Regions from separate parts of the Streptosporangium sp. NPDC004631 genome, predicted to be linked through region 3. Evidence: riboswitches for the same ligand, from Rfam matches in the RefSeq annotation. Region 3 holds a riboswitch; each other region holds the start of a gene.

Evidence for each region. Region 3 has a riboswitch for cobalamin ahead of metE (5-methyltetrahydropteroyltriglutamate--homocysteine S-methyltransferase). Riboswitches for the same ligand answer to the same signal wherever they lie in the genome.
Region 1: it holds a riboswitch for cobalamin, as region 3 does, so the genes downstream of both, ACWEF2_RS13545 (ABC transporter substrate-binding protein) here and metE (5-methyltetrahydropteroyltriglutamate--homocysteine S-methyltransferase) in region 3, are expected to answer to the same signal.
Region 2: it holds a riboswitch for cobalamin, as region 3 does, so the genes downstream of both, ACWEF2_RS17240 (ribonucleoside-diphosphate reductase subunit alpha) here and metE (5-methyltetrahydropteroyltriglutamate--homocysteine S-methyltransferase) in region 3, are expected to answer to the same signal.
Region 4: it holds a riboswitch for cobalamin, as region 3 does, so the genes downstream of both, ACWEF2_RS10120 (ABC transporter substrate-binding protein) here and metE (5-methyltetrahydropteroyltriglutamate--homocysteine S-methyltransferase) in region 3, are expected to answer to the same signal.

What each region holds. Positions count from the first base shown of each region.
Region 1 covers NZ_JBSGCR010000010.1:207,020-209,211, reverse strand. The annotation lists gene ACWEF2_RS13550 (Gfo/Idh/MocA family protein) at 1-842, shown strand, start outside; cobalamin riboswitch at 982-1,132, shown strand; gene ACWEF2_RS13545 (ABC transporter substrate-binding protein) at 1,201-2,142, shown strand.
Region 2 covers NZ_JBSGCR010000015.1:47,364-49,555, forward strand. The annotation lists gene ACWEF2_RS17235 (Bug family tripartite tricarboxylate transporter substrate binding protein) at 1-992, shown strand, start outside; cobalamin riboswitch at 997-1,195, shown strand; gene ACWEF2_RS17240 (ribonucleoside-diphosphate reductase subunit alpha) at 1,316-2,192, shown strand, end outside.
Region 3 covers NZ_JBSGCR010000008.1:191,202-193,393, forward strand. The annotation lists gene ACWEF2_RS11425 (asparagine synthase-related protein) at 1-538, shown strand, start outside; cobalamin riboswitch at 652-864, shown strand; gene metE (5-methyltetrahydropteroyltriglutamate--homocysteine S-methyltransferase) at 963-2,192, shown strand, end outside.
Region 4 covers NZ_JBSGCR010000007.1:217,804-219,995, forward strand. The annotation lists gene ACWEF2_RS10115 (helix-turn-helix domain-containing protein) at 1-43, opposite strand, end outside; cobalamin riboswitch at 453-641, shown strand; gene ACWEF2_RS10120 (ABC transporter substrate-binding protein) at 798-1,802, shown strand; gene ACWEF2_RS10125 (FecCD family ABC transporter permease) at 1,799-2,192, shown strand, end outside.

The DNA.
Region 1 (2,192 bases), on a different contig from region 3:
TGGGCTTGGTGGGCGCGGGGCCGTGGGCGGAGATGGTGCACGCGCCGATCCTGGCAGCCGGGCCCGACACGCGCCTGGTGGGTGTGTGGGCGCGGCGCCCCGAGGTCGCCGCCAGATTCGGTGTCCCCGTCTTCGAGCGGATCGAGGAGCTGTTCGACAACTGCGAGGCGGTCGCGTTCTCGGTGCCGCCCGCCGTACAGGCCGAGCTCGGCGTGCTCGCGGCCAAGGCGGGCAAGGCGCTGCTGCTGGAGAAGCCACTCGCGGCCGACCTGGACGGAGCCAGGCGGCTGGCCGAGGCGGTCGGCGAGGCCGGGGTGCCCTCCCAGATGGTTCTCACCTGGCGCTACTCGGAGGCCACCCGGGCGTTCCTGGCCAGGGTGTCGGCCGTCGAGCCGTTCGGCGGGCACGCGGCCAACGTCTCCGGCTCCATGCTCGGCGGTGACTTCGCCACCCCGTGGCGGCTGGAGCGCGGCGCGATCCTCGACGTCGGCCCGCACATGATCGACATGCTGGACGCCGCGCTCGGCCGGGTCACCTCGGTCCGCGCCCACGGCAACCCGAGGGGCTGGGTCGGCCTGCTGCTGGAGCACGAGACCGGCGCGGTCAGCGAGGCGTCGCTGTGCATGAGCGTGCCGGGTGAGACACCCCCCTCCCACGTGGAGGTCTACGGCCGGCTCGGCCGGGAGTCGATCAACAGCGACCGGCTCGGTCCCGACGTCTTCACCGTGATGCTCGCCGAGTTCGCCGAGACCGTGGAGCGCGGTGGCGGTCATCCGCTCGACGCCGCGCACGGCCTGCGCCTGCAGGAGATCATCGCCACCGCGGAGCGGCAACTCGGTTAGGGCCGCGGAGGGGAACGCACACCGGCCCGTGCGGGGAACGCCCACCGGCCCGTGCCCCGCTCATCGGCACCGGCCACACCTTCGCGCGAGGTTGGTCACTCGCCCCCGCGCAGAGGCGGGCCGGGAGAAATCCGGAGGCAAACCCTTGACGTCCGGCTGTTCTGCGGGATTGATAACGTTTGTCTGACGCGCAGCGTGTAGCGAAGTCCGGTGTGAGTCCGGCGCTGTCCCGCAACTGTCATGATCCTTTGGATCGAGCCAGGTCGCCTGCCGCCGCGCCGACGTCGTCAACCCTCGTGGAAAAGGGTGATCCGTCCCTTTCGCGGGTCCCCTGCTCCGGTGACTGAAAGGACCTCGCGTGAGGCCCGTACGTACCGTCTTCGCCGGCGCGCTCCTCGGCCTGCTGGCCCTGGCCGGGTGCGGTCAGAACTCCACCGCGTCCGTGAGCTCGGCCACCCCCGCCGCCACCGTCGCGCCGGGTTTCCCCGTCACGGTCCAGGCGGGCAACGGCCCGGTCGTGATCCCGAGCAGGCCCGAACGGATCGTCTCCCTGTCCCCCTCCGCCACCGAGAGCCTCTTCGCCGTGGGCGCGGGTCCCCAGGTCATCGCGGTGGACGACCAGTCCAACCATCCGGCCGAGGCCCCCAGGAGCGACCTGTCCGGCTTCCAGCCGAACGTGGAGGCGATCATCGCCAGGAAGCCCGACTTGATCGTGCTCTCCAACGACACCGACGGCGTCGTCGCCAAGCTGGGCAAGCTCAACGTCCCGGTGCTGCTGGAGCCCGCGGCCGGCAGGCTCGACGAGGCCTATGACCAGATCACCGACCTCGGAGCGGCCACCGGCAACAAGGCCAGGTCCACCGAGCTCGTCGCCGGGATGAAGAAGCAGATCGAGGAACTCGCTGCCGCCGCACCCAAGGGCAAGAACCTCACCTACTATCATGAGCTGGACAAAACCCCTTATTCGGCTACGTCTACCACTTTCATCGGCCAGATCTACGGGCTGTTCGGCCTGACCAACATCGCCGACAAGGCTCCCGAGGCGGCCGGCGGCTACCCCAAGCTCTCCGCCGAGTTCGTCGCCAAGGCCGACCCCGACCTCGTCTTCCTGGCCGACACCAAGTGCTGCGGCCAGTCCAGGGAGACCCTCGCCAAGCGCCCCGGCTGGTCCAGGCTTTCCGCGATCAAGAACGACCGGGTCGTCGCCCTTGACGACGACGTCGCCTCCCGCTGGGGTCCGCGCGTCGTGGACCTCGCCAAGCAGGTCGGCGACGCCGTCCAGAAGGCCACGAACAGCTAAGTGACCGACCTCCCCCGCGCCCCCGCCCCCTCCGCCGCCGCGGGCGGCAC
Region 2 (2,192 bases), on a different contig from region 3:
TGGGGGTCATGGCCGCCGGCGGCTGCGGCAGGGCGGGCGACTCCGGCGCGGCGCCGGCGGGCCGGCTCACCATCGTCGCGCCCGCGGGGCGGGGGCAGGGCTGGGACCGGACCGCCCGCGCGCTGGCCGCGGTCCTGCGCGGGGAGGGACTGGCGCGGGCGGTCGAGGTGAGCAACTACCCGGGCAACGTGGGGGTGGCCGCGCTGAGCGCGTTCACCGCCACCCGGGGCGCGTTCGCGCGCGAGGGCAGGCTGCTCCTCACCGGCATGCCGATGGTGGCCGGGGCGGAGATCGCCAACGCCGACTCCGTGACGGAGGCCACCACCCCGCTGGCCCGGCTGGTCGGCGACTGGGCCGCCCTGGTCGTCCCGGCGCACTCCCTGCTGCGCAGCTTCGAGGACTTCGCCGCGGTGCTCCGCCGCAACCCGGCCGAGATGATGGTGGGCGGACGGCTGGAGGGGGGCTCCGACCACGTGCTCTACGGCATGATCGGCAGGTGCCTGGGGGTGGACGTCCGGCTGCTCGACTACGCGGGATACTCCGGCGGAGCAGAGGCCGCCGAGGCGCTCTACGAGGGCCGGGTGGCCGCGATCCTGGGGTCGGCGCGCTCCTTCATGCCGGACATCGCCGCGGGCCGCGTGCGGCCGCTGGTGGTCTCCTCCGCCGAGCGGATCGAGGGGATCGACGCGCCGACGCTGATGGAGCGGGAGGTCCGGCTGGAGTACACCGACTGGTGCGGGCTGCTCGGCCCGCGCGGCATGAGCGCCGGGGACCGGGAGGAGGCCCTCGCCCTGTGCGACCGGATCGACGCCTCGCCCCGCTGGCAGGCCGTCTGCGCGGCCAACGGCTGGAACCGGGTCTACCTGAGCGGCGACGATTTTCGTCAGTGGCTCGTCACCGAGACCCGCCGTACCCGGGGAGTGCTCAACGAGCTTGGATTAATGAGGTCTATCGACACAAGTTGTTGGGGTAGTTGCGTCGGGCGGCACTAGATGTAGGATCCTGGTCGTTGCTGGTTCGCCCATCGGGGCGAGGTAAGAGGGAACCCGGTGAAAGTCCGGGACTGCCCCGCAGCGGTGAGCGGGAACGACCGCCGTCATGAAGCACTGGGTGAGGTCTGCCTGGGAAGCGACGGCCAGTAGGCATGCGCCAGGCGCCCGCGAGTCCGAAAACCTGCCGGTGACGTGATTGGTCCAGGGCCTCGTGGGAGGGCCCGCGGAGCGAGGCGGTCCGGCGTGCCCGGAACCGTCTGTGACGCGTGCGTCCCTTCCGGTTGAGAGCCGTGCGGGGAATACGAACGCGCGAGGGGTAGCACGTGACACAGACCTTGGTCGACGTCGCCGAGGAGATCGGGCGGAACCCGGCAGACCGCCGGTTGGCCATCGAGGAGGCCGCGGCCCGGGTGATCACCGACCCGGAGAACTCCAGGGTGGCCGCCGGACTGCTGGCCGAGCTGATCGCCGACGAGGCGGCCGGGAACGGGGTCCGCACCTTCTCCGAGTCCGTCGCCGCGACCCACGCGGCCGGGCTCGTCCAGGACGGGCTGGCCGCGTTCGTGACCGCCAACGCCGCCGTGCTCGACGCGCTGGTGGCACCGGACGCCGACGCCCGCTTCGAGTACTTCGGGCTGCGCACGGTCTACGACCGCTACCTGCTGCGCCACCCCGAGACCCGGAAGGTCCTGGAGCGCCCCCAGCACTTCTTCCTCCGGGTGGCCTGCGGCCTGTCGGAGACGGTCGAGGAGGCCGCCGAGCTGTACGCGCTCATGGCGACCCTGTCCTACCTGCCCAGCTCGCCCACCTTGTTCAACTCCGGGTCGCGCAGGCCCCAGCTGTCGTCCTGCTTCCTGCTCGACTCCCCGAGGGACGAGCTGGAGTCCATCTACGACCGGTACGGGCAGGTCGCGCGGCTGTCGAAGTACGCCGGGGGGATCGGCATCGCCTGGACCCGCGTCCGCTCGCGCGGCTCGCTGATCCGGGGCACCAACGGCCACTCCAACGGCATCGTGCCGTGGCTGCGCACCCTGGACTCCAGCGTCGCCGCGGTCAACCAGGGGGGACGCCGCAAGGGCGCGGCCTGCGTCTACCTGGAGTCCTGGCACGCCGACGTCGAGGAGTTCCTCGAACTGCGCGACAACACCGGCGAGGAGGCCCGCCGCACCCACAACCTGAACCTCGCCAACTGGATCCCGG
Region 3 (2,192 bases):
GTACGTCTCCTACCGGATCGGCCGCTGGCAGGCCGGATCCCGGGCCGGATCACTGCGCCGGGGCGACCCGATCTGGCCGTTCCTCGACAACCGGGTGGTGCGGGCGGCGCTGGGCCTGGACCAGACCTGGCGGCTGTCCGAGGAGGTCATCCACCGGCTCACCACAGGTCTCGCCCCCTCGCTCAGGAACGTTCCGATCGAGGGAAAGCCGTGGCGGTTCACCGTGGGCAGGCGCTACTACCCCTGGCAGCGCAGGCCCGGCTTCCTGACGGCGCCGAAGACCGGCGGAGGCTGGAGCTGGCGGACCGGCCCCGACGAGACGCTGACGGCGGTGCTCCGCGACCACGTCCTCGGTCATCTCGACCTGCTGGCCCCCATCGTCGCCCCCGACGAGGTCCGCAGACTGTTCGCCGACCCGGTGCTCAAGAGGCCCGCCCAGGGCTGGCATCTCTACACCGTGGCCACGATGCTGTCCGGCGTCTATCCGGGCAGGGCCCCCGAAGGACTCACCCCGATCCGGGTCCCCATCCCCTCGTGAGACGGCGCCACGGAGCCGGGCTCTCCGGCCCGTCGTGAACGTGAACAGCACCGTGAACCGGCCTCTGTGACATCCGCCGGGGTCCGTCGGAGAAAAAATCGGAGCGGGCCGGGCTATGCTGCCGGTGCGGCTGGTTCGCCGCTCCCCCACCGGAGCGGCGAGGCAACAGGGAACCCGGTGCGACTCCGGGACTGCCCCGCAGCGGTGAGTGGGAACGACCGCCGTCACACAAGCACTGGGTGGGACAACCACCTGGGAAGCGACGGCCAGTAGGAGCGAGTGCGACGCCCACGAGTCCGAATACCTGCCACCGCCCGCGTGCCGGCCGGCACGCGGTCGTCCATGGCCCCGCGGGAGGGCCGAGGGGATCGCCTTTCCCTCGGCATGCCCGCGCACGGCCGGGTTCCACGAGGGAAAAGGACCCATGAGAGACCAGCGCACCACCGTTCTCGGCTACCCCAGGATCGGCCCCGACCGGGAGTTGAAGAAGGCCGTCGAGGCCTACTGGGCCGGCACGATCGACGCCTCCCGGCTCCGCGCCGTCGGCCGCGACCTGCGCGAGCGCACCTGGACGGATCTCCGCGACGCGGGGCTGACCGACATCCCGTCCAACACCTTCTCCTTCTACGATCACGTCCTCGACACCACCGTCATGCTCGGCGCAGTCCCCGCCCGCTTCGCCGGGCTCGACGGCCTCGACCGCTACTTCGCGATGGCGCGCGGCACCCAGGGCATCGCGCCTCTGGAGATGACCAAGTGGTTCGACACGAACTACCACTACCTGGCGCCCGAGCTCGGCCCCGACACCCGGTTCCGGCTCGACTGGAAGAAGCCGCTGACCGAGTACGGCGAGGCCAGGGAGCTGGGCATCGAGACCAGGCCGGTGCTGGTCGGCCCGCTCAGCTACCTGCTGCTGGCCAAGTCAACCGCCGAGACCACGGCCGGGCCCGCCACCGGATCCCCCGCGGAGACCGGCGAGGCCGGCGGGGAGGCCGGCTTCTCACCGCTGCTGCTCCTGGACGACCTGCTGGACGTCTACGCCGAACTGCTGGAGCGGCTGGCCTCCGCCGGAGTCACCGAGGTGCAGCTCGACGAGCCCGCGCTGGCCGGAGACAGGTCCGTTGAGGAGTTGAAGGCCCTCGCCCGCGCCTACGATCACCTCGGCGGGCTCAGCCACCGCCCCCGGCTGCTGGTGGCCACCTACTTCGGCGAGATCGGCGAGGCGCTGCCGGTGCTCGCGGCGTCCCGGGTCGAGGCCATCGGGCTGGACTTCGTGGCCGGTCCCGGCAACCTCGCCGGGGCCGCGGGACTGGCGGGCAAGACCGTGGTGGCCGGGGTGGTGGACGGCCGCAACGTGTGGCGGACCAGGCTGCCCACCGCGCTGTCCACCTGCGCCGCGCTGCTCGGACTGGCCGGGGAGGTGGTGGTCTCCACCTCGTGCTCGTTGATGCACGTCCCGCTCGACCTGGATCGGGAGGAGGGGCTGCCCGAGGGGCTGGCGTTCGCCCGGCAGAAGGTGGCGGAGGTCGTGGCGATCGGCCGCGCGCTGCGGGAGGGGCCGGAGGCGGTCGTACCCGCCGCGGCGGCGCGCCCCCCGGTGAACGCGCGGGTGCGGGCACGGCTGGAGACCCTGGGAGAGGGGACGGCGCGGGCC
Region 4 (2,192 bases), on a different contig from region 3:
GGTCATCGCGGAGCAGGGCGTGGACGAGACCTGCCAGCGTCACAGGCGCTGCTTCCAGTGATTCCGTGGTGGGGGGATAACCGCTGGGAGACATGCCCAGACAGTACCTTTGCCATCGAGGCGATCTCAATGAGGTCAATTCAGATATTTAGCATCTGATTGGCACTTAGTTGGATAATCATGCACGATCGGATATGAATGATCCCCGTCGGTAGGCGTGGAGCCCCTATCGGATCCGAGGGCCGGGTCCCCTGTGGCGCGGCGGTGTCGCGCCGGGCGCGCTGACCGTCCTGTTCGCCCTCCGCGCCCGCGGTACGGACTCGGAGGCGGCGGAGCGCGAGGCCGTATGACGAGACGAGGAGACCCGGCCGGGGCGCGGACCCGGAGGTCGACGTCGGCGGGGTTCTCCGGCGGGAGTATGGAATTCGTGGTTTTGGCCGCCTGTGATCCTCTCTTTGCCTGTGAGACGATGTGGGGGTAGGCGACGGCGGATCGAGGAAACCGGTGTGAATCCGGTGCGGTCCCGCCACTGTGATCGGTGAGCGGATCCCGAACAGGCCACTGCCCGGATGATCGGGTGGGAAGGCCGGGACGAGCGTCGACCCGAGAGCCAGGAGACTCACGCGGTCGCCTCCTCGTAGAAATTGGGGCGGATCTCCCCAAGAGAGGAACGGTGATCGCCATGTCGCCCATCCGGCATGAGGTCCTTCGGGCTGCGCGCGTCATGAGCCTCCTTCGGTGATCCGGCCCCTCGCCCCGCTCATCGGGTTCAGCCCGTGGGTGAAAGGACCCCGTTCATGACGAGCCGACGCTCGCTTCCCCTCCTCCTGCTCCTCGCCTCCGCCCCGCTGGTGACCGGCTGCGGCGCCGGCACGCACCCCGGCGCCTCTCCTGCCGCGAGCTCGTCCTCCGCCGGTTCGGCCGTCGCGGGCTTCCCCCTCACCGTGACCAACTGCGGCGTGACGACCACCTTCCAGAGGCCACCGCGGCGGGCGGTGGCGCTCAACCAGCACGCCACCGAGATCATGCTCGCCCTGGGGCTGGAGAAGTCGATGGTGGCGACCGCCTACCTCGACGACAGGATCCTTCCCGAGTACGGGGCCGCCTACAGGGGGATCAAGGTGCTCGCCAAGGAGTACCCCTCCTACGAGGCGCTGCTGTCGGTCGAGCCCGACTTCGTCTACGGCGGGTTCAACAGCGCCTTCGACGAGAAAGAGGGGCGCGGCCGGGCCGTCCTGGCCAGGGCCGGGATCAACTCCCACGTCAACGTCGAAGGATGCCCGACCGGCCCGGTGACCGTGACCCGGGCCGAGGACGAGATCCGGGCGATCGGCGGGATCTTCGGTGTGCCCGACCGCGCCGAGCGGCAGATCACCGCGATGCGCGGTGTGCTGGACGGCGTCAAGAAGAAGATCGACGGGGCCGGCCCGGTCAAGGTGTTCGTCTACGACAGCGGCGAAAAGACCGCTTTCACCGCGGGCGGAGCCGGTATCGGCAACGAGATGATCAAGCTGGCCGGTGGGACGAACCTGTTCGGCGACCTTCCCAAGTCCTTCGGAGACGTCTCCTTCGAGCAGGTCGCGGAGCGGGCACCCGACGTGATCGTCATCTATGACTACGGCGACGAGCCCCTGGAGGGCAAGAAGAGGTTCCTGCTCGCCAACCCGGCGCTCAAGGACGTACCCGCGATCAAAAACCGGCGGTTCGCGGTGCTGCCGCTGTCGTCGGCGGTGCTCGGCGTGCGGGTGCCCTCCGGTGTGGAGTCGCTGGCCCGTCAGATCCACCCGGACCGCTTCGCGTGACCAAGATCGCCACCTTCCGGGCGCCGACGGTCACGGCCGCCGGTGGCCGCGGGCGTGTGCCGTACACGCTGGTCCTGGCGGCGCTCGCGGTCGCCGTGGCGATGGCCGCCACGGCAGGGATCGCGGTCGGCTCGGTGCGCCTGCCGCTCGGTGAGGTGTGGGCCGTCCTGCTGCACCGGCTGTACGCGCCTCTGGCCGAGCCCACCTGGACGCCGGTCAGGGAGACGATCGTGATGGACGTCCGGGTCCCTCGCATCCTGCTCTGCGGCGTGGTGGGCGCGGGGCTTTCGGTGTGCGGGATGGCCCTGCAGGCGCTGGTGCGCAATCCGCTGGCCGATCCGATGCTGCTCGGGGTGTCCTCGGGCGCGACGGTCGGCGCGGTCGTCGTCA